Regions from separate parts of the Micromonospora nigra genome, predicted to be linked through region 3. Evidence: predicted binding sites of a transcription regulator. Region 3 holds the regulator's gene; each other region holds the start of a gene.
The links. The regulator HrcA, encoded in region 3, represses chaperone genes, less so after heat shock. The targets are predictions, from matches to a motif close to GGTTNGCACNCTCNNNNNGAGNGTGCNAACC.

Region 1 (3,274 bases), 550 kb from region 3:
TCGACCGCGGCCTTGGTCGCGGCGATGGCGTCCTCGATGCGGTGCTTGCGCTCCTTCATCTCGACCTCGGTCGCCGCGCCCACCTTGATCACGGCGATGCCGCCGGAGAGCTTGGCGAGCCGCTCGGCGAGCTTCTCCCGGTCCCACTCGGAGTCCGAGGCCTCGATCTCCTTGCGGATCTGGGCGACCCGGTCGGCGACCTCGGCGGACTGCCCGCCACCGTCGACGATGGTGGTGTTGTCCTTGTCGACCACGACGCGCCGGGCGGTGCCCAGCACCTCCAGGCCGACCTGGTCGAGCTTGTAGCCCAGCTCCGGGGCGACCAGTTCCGCACCGGTGAGGATCGCCATGTCCTGGAGCATCGCCTTGCGGCGGTCACCGAAGCCGGGTGCCTTCACCGCGCAGACCTTGACGGTCTTGCGGATCGCGTTGACGACCAGGGTGGACAGCGCCTGCCCCTCGACGTCCTCGGCGATGATCAGCAGCGGCTTGCTGTTGGAGAGGACCTTCTCCAGCAGCGGCAGCAGCTCCTCGATCGCGGAGATCTTCTGGGTGGTGATCAGGATGTACGGGTCCTCCAGGACCGCCTCCTGCCCCTCCACGTCGGTGACGAAGTTCGGGGAGATGAAGCCCTTGTCGAACTGGAGACCCTCGGTCACGTCCAGCTCGGTGTGCAGGGCCGAGCCCTCCTCGACGGTGATGACGCCGTCGCGGCCGACCCGCTCCATCGCCTCGGCGATCAGCTCACCGATGGTGGAGTCCTGCGCGGAGATCGTCGCCACGTGCGCGACCGACTCCTTGTCGGCGACCTCGACGGCCCGGCCGAGCAGCGCCTCGGAGACCTTGGCGGCCGCCGCGTCGATGCCGCGCTTGAGCCCGGCCGGGTTGGCACCGGCGGTCACGTTGCGCAGGCCCTCGCGGACCATGGCCTGGGCCAGCACGGTGGCGGTGGTGGTCCCGTCGCCGGCGACGTCGTTGGTCTTCGTCGCCACCTCCTTGACCAGCTGCGCACCGAGGTTCTCGTAGGGGTTGGTGAGCTCGATCTCCTTGGCGATGGTCACGCCGTCGTTGGTGATCGTCGGCACACCGAATTTCTTGTCCAGGACGACGTTGCGCCCGCGCGGGCCGAGGGTGACCTTGACCGTGTCCGCCAGCGCGTTGACACCGTGCTCCAGCAGGTGTCGGGCGTCGTCCGAGAAGCTCAGGATCTTCGCCATGAATGTCCCTTCGAAGCGACGCTGCCCCGGCCCGGCGAGCCGGACCGGGGCAACGACACTGATCGGTTGCTTACTTCTCGATGACCGCGAGGACGTCGCGGGCGGAGAGCACCAGGTACTCCTCGCCGGCGTACTTGACCTCGGTGCCGCCGTACTTCGAGTAGAGGACGGTGTCGCCGACCTTCACGTCGATCGGCACGCGGTTGCCCTTGTCGTCGATCCGGCCCGGGCCGACAGCGAGGACGGTGCCCTCCTGCGGCTTCTCCTTGGCGGTGTCGGGAATCACGATGCCCGACGCCGTGGTGGTCTCAGCCTCGTTCGCCTGGACCACGATCCGGTCCTCGAGCGGCTTGATCGCAACCTTGGTCGCGGTAGTCACGGGCATACCCTCCTGGGGTACTGGTTTCGTTACCGGTCGACATGCCGACCAGCGTCAATCTGCCACATGCCACCGGGCGGGGCCGTCGTCGCGGGTGCCGGTCCGCCTGGCGTTCAGCCTCCGGACCGAATGACCCGGCGGCTGGCACCCTCAGGGTGAGAGTGCTAATCGCAGGTTATTCCTCGGCTAGCACTCCGTCAAGGAGAGTGCCAACGGCACCCGTACGTGTCGCCGCCGTTGCACCACCGCTCACCGCGCCACCCCGACATTCGCCGTCGCCCGTACCGATCCGCCGCCGACACCGCCGTCGGGGCACCCCGACCGGGGCCGGACAATGGCCGGGTGAACCTGGAACAGCTGGCCGAACTGCGTACCCCCGAGGGGGCGGCCGCACTCGACGCCGCCGCGCGGCTGGCCGGCGGCGACCCGCTGACGGCGGCGGCGGCGCTCCGCTCGGCCGGCGTTCCCGCCGGGCTCGCGGCGGCCGCGCTCACCCAGGCGGAGCTGCGCCGCCGCGCGGCCGGCAAGTTCGGCGCGTCGGCCGCCGGGATGTTCCTCACCCGCGCGGGGCTGGAGCAGGCCACCCGGGGTGTCGTCGCGCGGCGGCGCGCGGAGCGGCTGCGCGCGGCGGGGGTGGCGACCCTGGCCGACCTGGGCTGCGGGTTGGGGGCGGACGCGCTCGCCGCCGCCCGCGCCGGCATCCGGGTGTACGCCGTGGAAGCCGACCCGGTCACCGCCGCGATGACCGCCGCCAACGTGGCGACCGCCGGGCTCGCCAACCTGGTGACCGTGAAGTGCGGCGATGCGACCACGGTGGACGTTTCCGGGTTCGACGCGGTCTTCTGCGACCCCGCCCGGCGGCGGGCCGGCACCGGGCGACGCATCTTCGACCCGAACGCCTACTCCCCGCCGTGGGACTTCGTCACCGACCTGGTGCGACGGCTGCCGCGCACGGTCGTGAAGGTGGCCCCGGGCCTCGACCACGCGCTGATCCCCGCCGACACCGAGGCGGAGTGGGTCAGCGTCGACGGCGACCTCGTCGAGGCGGCCCTGTGGGGCGGCCGGCTGGCGGAGGAGCCCCGACGGGCCACCGTGCTGCCCCGGACGCCGGCACCGCACCGTGGCACGCCGGCACCGCTCGGTGGCACGCCGGCACCGCACCGTGGCACGACGGCCGAGGCGGACGCGGAACCGCAGCCGGGGAACGCGGTGGCGCACGTGCTGACCGGGCCCGGCACGGACGAGGCGCCCGTCGGCCCCGTCCGCCGCTACCTGTACGACCCCGACCCGGCCGTGGTCCGCGCCCACCTGGTGGCCGAACTGGCCGCCGAACTGGGTGCCAACCTCGCCGACCCGGCCATCGCCTACCTGTACGCCGACGTGGCCGCCCCGACGCCGTACGCCCGTTGCCTGGAGGTGACCGACGTGCTGCCCTTCTCCTTGAAGCGGCTGCGGTCGCTGCTGCGGGAGCGCCGGGTCGGCCGGGTGGAGATCCTCAAGCGGGGCTCGGCGCTCGACCCGGAGCAGCTACGCCGGGACCTGCGGCTCTCCGGCGACCAGCCCGCCAGTCTGGTGCTCACCCGGGTGGCCGGCGCGCCCACCACGCTGCTCTGCCGCCCGGTGCCCTGACCTGACCTGACCGACCCGCCAGCGCCCCTGACCGACCCGCCGGCGCCCC
Region 2 (3,274 bases), 840 kb from region 3:
GTCCGCGACGACGGCCTCGGTGGTGAGGAACAGCGCGGCGATCGACGACGCGTTCTGCAGCGCCGAGCGGGTCACCTTGGCCGGGTCGATGATGCCCGCGGCCAGCAGGTCGACGTACTCACCGGTGGCGGCGTTCAGGCCGTGACCGGCGTCCAGGTTGCGGACGCGCTCGACCACGACGCCACCCTCGAGACCGGCGTTGACGGCGATCTGCCGCAGCGGGGCGTCCAGCGCGATCTTGACGATCTGCGCGCCGGTGGCCTCGTCGCCGGTCAGGTCCAGCTTGTCGAAGGCGGTCTTGCCGGCCTGCACCAGCGCGACGCCACCACCCGGGACGATGCCCTCCTCGACGGCGGCCTTCGCGTTGCGCACCGCGTCCTCGATGCGGTGCTTGCGCTCCTTCAGCTCGACCTCGGTGGCCGCACCGACCTTGATCACCGCGACGCCGCCGGCCAGCTTGGCCAGCCGCTCCTGCAGCTTCTCGCGGTCGTAGTCGGAGTCGCTCTTCTCGATCTCGGCCCGGATCTGGTTGACCCGGCCCTGGATCTGCTCGGCGTCGCCGGCACCGTCGACGATGGTGGTCTCGTCCTTGGTCACCACGACCTTGCGGGCGCGGCCCAGCATGTCGAGGCCGACGGCGTCCAGCTTGAGGCCGACCTCCTCGCTGATGACCTGGCCACCGGTGAGGATGGCGATGTCGGCGAGCATGGCCTTGCGGCGGTCACCGAAGCCCGGCGCCTTGACGGCGACCGACTTGAAGGTGCCCCGGACCTTGTTGACGACCAGGGTCGCCAGGGCCTCGCCCTCGATGTCCTCGGCGATGATCAGCAGCGGCTTGCCCGACTGCATGACCTTCTCCAGGATCGGGAGCAGGTCCTTCACCGAGGAGATCTTGCTGTTGACGATCAGGAGGTACGGGTCGTCGAAGACGGCCTCCATACGCTCCGGGTCGGTCATGAAGTAGGCCGAGATGTAGCCCTTGTCGAAGCGCATGCCCTCGGTGAGCTCCAGCTCCAGCCCGAAGGTGTTGCTCTCCTCGACGGTGATGACGCCTTCCTTGCCGACCTTGTCCATCGCCTCGGCGATGATCTCGCCGACGGTGTTGTCACCGGCGGAGATGGAGGCGGTGGAGGCGATCTGCTCCTTGGTCTCCACGTCCTTCGCGAGCTTGAGCAGCTCCTCCGAGACGCTGGTCACGGCGGCCTCGATGCCCCGCTTCAGGGCCATCGGGTTGGCACCGGCGGCCACGTTGCGCAGGCCCTCGCGAACCAGGGCCTGGGCCAGGACGGTCGCCGTCGTCGTGCCGTCACCGGCGACGTCGTCGGTCTTCTTCGCGACCTCCTTGACCAGCTCGGCGCCGATCTTCTCGTACGGGTCCTCGAGCTCGATCTCCTTGGCGATGCTCACACCATCGTTGGTGATGGTGGGGGCACCCCACTTCTTCTCGAGCACGACGTTGCGGCCCTTGGGGCCGAGGGTCACCTTCACGGCGTCGGCGAGCTGGTTCATGCCCCGCTCGAGGCCGCGGCGCGCCTCTTCGTCGAACGCGATCATCTTGGCCATACGGCGTTGTCCTCCTGGACACTCACGGGCCACCCGAGTGTGTGCCCCGGATGGGCCGCCTGGTGTACGCACCTTGGGACGTCGCCACCTGGCGACGACGACGTCCTTCGGCCGGGCCGGATAGCCCGCGACGACCGGCCATGTGCCCCGACGACGTCTCGAACGCCGCCGCGACCGTGGCCCCACCGTCCCGACCATTGGCACTCACGGTATGCGAGTGCCAATGACTTGTTTAGCACTCTGCCCTGTCGAGTGCAAGCACGATCGGCCCGGTCAGCCGAGTTCCGTTCCGTGTCACCCGCCGTTCACCGCCCTCCGCGACGGTGCCGCCACCTGCCCCGCCGCCCTACCGGAAGCGCCGCCGAGCAGGGCGGACGGCCCCGAAGCACTGGACCGGCTGAACCAGCCAGGGAAGGTGGGTGAGCGGTGACGCGGCGGCACGAGGGGGAACCGACGGTGCGCGGCAGCCCCGACGGGGGCGCGGCAGCCCGACGGGGGCCGCCCGGAGCAGCGGGGCCGACGGCGGCAGAGGGCCGACGGCAGGGGGCCGGCGCGAGCGCAGATCGGTCAGCACACCGGGGCGCGGCGGACCAGGACAGCGCGTCGGCACGGTCACGTCCACCGCGACCACGCCCCGTGTGGGCGAACGGGAGCACGGATCAACGGGCGGCCGGCACAGCTTCACCTCGACCGTGGCGGAGGTCGACGCCACGGGGAGGGGCCGATCGACTCCACGCTCCACGTCGGACAGCCGGGGCCAGAGCCACCGGACGAGGGGGCCGCACTGCCACCGGACGGATGCCCGCCGGGCGGGTGGCGGCTCCAGAAGCGGAATCAGGCGATGACGCGTACCCGCTCGGCCTGCGGGCCCTTCTGGCCCTGGCCGACCTCGAACTCGACCCGCTGGCCGTCGTCCAAAGCCTTGTAGCCGTCCATCTCGATGGCGGAGAAGTGAACGAAGACGTCCTGCCCGCCGTCGACGGCGATGAAGCCGTAGCCCTTCTCGGCGTTGAACCACTTCACGGTGCCCTGTGCCACGGTGTTCGTCCTCACTGTGCGCGGCGTTCCACAACCCGGGACGCCGGCACGCCGACGCCCTCGGCAGCACCGCCGGGGCGACCGGGGAGGGCCGCAGAAACGGTGACCGAAATCGCACGCTACACGAGGCGTGACGACGGCGCACGACCACAAATCGGGCATATTCCAGCCGGATGCGAGTGGCCCGAAGCCCGCGTACCCGGCTGTGGTAGGCATGCCGGCATGACCAGCGTGCGGCACGGCCGTGACCTGCGGCGGGTGGAGGTTCGGCGGGTGCGGACGGCGGACGCGGCCCGGACCAGGGCGCTGCGGATCGAGATGCTCGCCGATGCCCCGCTGGCGTTCCTGGAGACGATCGCCGACGCCGCGGCCCGCCCGCACGCCGAGTACGCGGCCCGGATCGCCCAGGTGTCCCACGGCTGCCGCACCGCCCAGTTCGTGGCCGATCCGGGCGGTGCGCTGGTCGGCCACGCGGGCGGGACGGCGCACCCCACCGAGCCCGGCCTGACGGTCGTCTACGCCGTCTACGTCACGCCCGCCTGGCGCGGCAGCGGAGTGCTCGCCGACCTGGTCGACGCGGTGGCCGACTGGTCGCGTGGGTGCGGCCGGCGCGAGCTGATGCTGGAGGTCGTGGTGGGTAACGACCGGGCGTACCGCGCCTACCGCCGGCTGG
Region 3 (3,274 bases):
TCTCCACGTACAGGTCGCCGGCCGTGCCGCCGCCCGGGCCGACCTCACCCTGCTGGGCGAGGCGGATCCGCATGCCGTCCTCGACCCCGGCGGGGATCTTGACGGTCAGCGAGCGGCGGGTGCGGACCCGGCCGTCGCCCGCGCAGGTCGGGCAGGGCTGCGGGATCGTGGTGCCGTAGCCCTGACAGACCGTGCAGGGCCGGGCCGAGACCACCTGGCCGAGGAAGGTGCGCTGCACCGACTGCACCTCGCCCCGGCCCCCGCACGCCTCGCAGGTGGCCAGGTGGGTGCCGGCGGCGGTGCCCGCCCCGGAACAGGTCGTGCAGAGCACCGCCGTGTCGACGGTGATCGGGGCCTCGACGCCGAACGCGGTCTCGTGCAGGTCGAGTTCCAGCCGCAGGATCGCGTCCGCACCCGGCCGGGTACGCGGGCGCGGACCCCGAGCGCCACCGGCCGCGCCGCCGAAGAAGGCGTCCATGATGTCCTGGAAGCCCACGAACGGGCCGGCCCCGCCGGGACCTCCCGGCCCACCGGCGCCCCCGCCGCCCGGGGCGAGCGGGTCGCCGCCCAGGTCGACGATCTGGCGCTTACGGTCGTCCGAGAGGACCTCGTACGCGGCGTTGATGTCCTTGAACTTCTCCTGTGCCTCCGGGTCCGGATTCACGTCCGGGTGGAACTTCCGCGCCAGCTTGCGGTAGGCGCGCTTGATCTCGTCGTCGGAGGCCTCCCGGCTCACGCCGAGGATGCCGTAGTAGTCCCTGGCCACTGCGTTCCCGTGTCCTCATGTTCGTCTCGCGTTGCGCCGGTCGGCGGCCGGAGCCGGCCGTCGGCCCTGACTGGTCAGTTCTGGGCCAGCAGCTCGCCCACGTAGCGTGCCACGGCCCGCACCGTGGCGATGGTGCCGGGGTAGTCCATCCGGGTCGGCCCCAGCACCCCCAGGCCCCCCACGATGGTGGCACCCGGGCCGTAGCCGGTGCTGACCACCGAGGCGGCACGCAGATTGTCGATCTCGTTCTCGTCGCCGATCCGTACGCGCAGCGTGCTGGGCTCCACCTCGCCGATCAGCTTGAGCAGCACGACCTCCTCCTCGAGGGCTTCGAGGATCGGGCGCAGCGTGCCTTCGAAGTCGAGCAGACCGTTGCGGGTGAGGTTGGCCGTGCCGGCCAGGGCGATGCGCTCCTCGTGCCGCTCGACCAGGGTCTCCAACAGCACCGTGGAGAGCGTGGTCATCGCCGGGCGCAGGTGTGGGGCGGACTCCTCCACCAGCGCCTGGACCAGCGGCGGGGTGTCCGACAGGCGGGTGCCCACCAGCTTGTCGTTGACCAGCCGGCGCAGGTCGGTGACGTCGTCGGCGGGGGTCGGCGCGGGCAGCTCGACCAGCCGCTGCTCGACCCGGCCCGTGTCGGCGATCATCACCAGCATCAGCCGGGTGGTGGACAGCGGCACCAGCTCCAGGTGTCGCACCGTGGAACGGGCCAGGCTCGGATACTGCACCACCGCCACCTGCCGGGTGAGCTGCGCCAGCAGCCGCACGGTGCGGTACACCACGTCGTCGAGGTCGACCGCGCCGGCCAGGAACCGCTCGATGGCCCGCCGCTCGGCGGGGCTGAGTGGCTTGACCCGGGACAACCGGTCGACGAAGAGCCGGTAGCCGAGGTCGGTGGGCACCCGACCGGCGCTGGTGTGCGGCTGGCGGATGTAGCCCTCCTCCTCCAGCACGGCCATGTCGTTGCGGACCGTCGCGGGTGACACGCCGAGCTGGTGGCGCTCCACCAGGGCACGGCTGCCGACCGGCTCCTGCGTGGCGACGTAGTCTTCGACGATCGCGCGGAGCACGGCGAGCTTGCGGTCGTCGAGACCCACTCCCCCACCTCCTGTCGCAGGTCGATGCCCGGCGGAGGCGGGCCCCGCCGGGATCCTGGCACTCGACTGTAACGAGTGCCAGTCTACGTCGGCGGAGCCGCCAAAGCGATGATCAACCTCGGACCGTCGGTCCGGTCCGGCACGTGCCCGAACCGATCGTCCAGCACATCCCGGTCGGTGTCGCTCTGGTGCGCCGTTGCCCCCGGCACCTACCGTGACCTCCATGACTGAACCACCTCGCCCGCCCGGGCCCCCCGGGTCCAGCCCCGACGAACCCACCGCACCACTGTCCGGCGGGGCGGACCCGGCCGGCTATCCCCCGCCCGGTGGCTATCCGCCGCCCGGCGGTTACCCACCGCCCACCGGCGACCAGCCGCCGTCGGCCGGATACCCACCGCCCGGGGGCTATCCCCCGCCGGGCGGCTACCCGCCCGGCGGCGGCTACGGTCCGGCGCCCTCCGGCTACCAGAACAACGACGACAAGACCTGGGCGCTGATCGCGCACTTCGGCGGAGCCGCCGGGGTGATCGTCGGCGGTGGCCTGCTCGGCTGGGTCGCGCCGCTGATCGCCATGATGACCAGGGGACAGCAGTCGCCGACGGCGCGGGCGCACGCGGTCGCCGCGTTGAACTTCCAGCTCACCTGGGCGATCGTCGGAGTGCTGAGCTGGGTGCTCACCGCCATCACCTGCGGGCTGCTGTTCTTCGTACCGATGATCGTCTGGATCATTCCGGTGATCTTCGGGATCATCGGCGGCGTGAAGGCGATCGAGGGCGTGCTCTACGGCTACCCGATGAGCTACGCGTTCGTGAAGCGCTGACGCCTCCGGGCCGGCCGCTCTCCCCGCGGCCGGCCGGGTGGCTCACGGCAGCAGGTCGCGGACCACGGCGTCGGCGAGCAGCCGGCCGCGCAGCGTCAGGACGGCCCGCCCGGCCGCGTGCGCGGGCGCAGCCAGCAGCCCGTCCGCCACGGCCCGCGCGGCGGCGGCCCGACCGGCGTCGTCCAGGGCGGCCAGCGGCAGCCCGTCGGCGAGCCGCAGCCGCAGCATCACGTCCTCCGTGTACGCCTCGTCGGGCGTCAGCACCTCCCGGGCGAGGCCGGGTGACCGACCATCGGCCAGGCGCTTCGCGTACGCCGTGGGGTGCTTGACGTTCCACCAGCGCACCCCGCCGACGTGGCTGTGTGCCCCCGGGCCGAGGCCCCACCAGTCGGCGCCGGTCCAGTACAGCAGGTTGTGGCGGCAGCGGGCCGCCCCCGAGCGCGCCCAGTTCGACACCTCGTACCAGGAGAACCCGGCCGCGCCGAGGGCGGCCTCCGCGGCCAGGTAACGGTCCGCCGCCACGTCGTCGGAGGGGTACGGCAGCTCGCCGCGCCGCATCCGCGCGGCCAGCCGGGTGCCGTCCTCGACGAT

Region 1: a site for HrcA is predicted at 1,736-1,766, ahead of groES (co-chaperone GroES). Genes of this name have one in related genera too.
Region 2: a site for HrcA is predicted at 1,759-1,789, ahead of groL (chaperonin GroEL). Genes of this name have one in related genera too.

The regions. Positions count from the first base shown of each region.
Region 1 covers NZ_FMHT01000003.1:2,080,653-2,083,926, forward strand. The annotation lists gene groL (chaperonin GroEL) at 1-1,217, opposite strand, end outside; gene groES (co-chaperone GroES) at 1,288-1,602, opposite strand; gene GA0070616_RS08720 (class I SAM-dependent methyltransferase) at 1,939-3,225, shown strand.
Region 2 covers NZ_FMHT01000003.1:2,369,575-2,372,848, forward strand. The annotation lists gene groL (chaperonin GroEL) at 1-1,563, opposite strand, end outside; gene GA0070616_RS10120 (cold-shock protein) at 2,398-2,601, opposite strand; gene GA0070616_RS10125 (GNAT family N-acetyltransferase) at 2,824-3,274, shown strand, end outside.
Region 3 covers NZ_FMHT01000003.1:1,533,126-1,536,399, forward strand. The annotation lists gene dnaJ (molecular chaperone DnaJ) at 1-766, opposite strand, end outside; gene hrcA (heat-inducible transcriptional repressor HrcA) at 841-1,863, opposite strand; gene GA0070616_RS06195 (DUF4870 domain-containing protein) at 2,087-2,683, shown strand; gene hemW (radical SAM family heme chaperone HemW) at 2,726-3,274, opposite strand, start outside.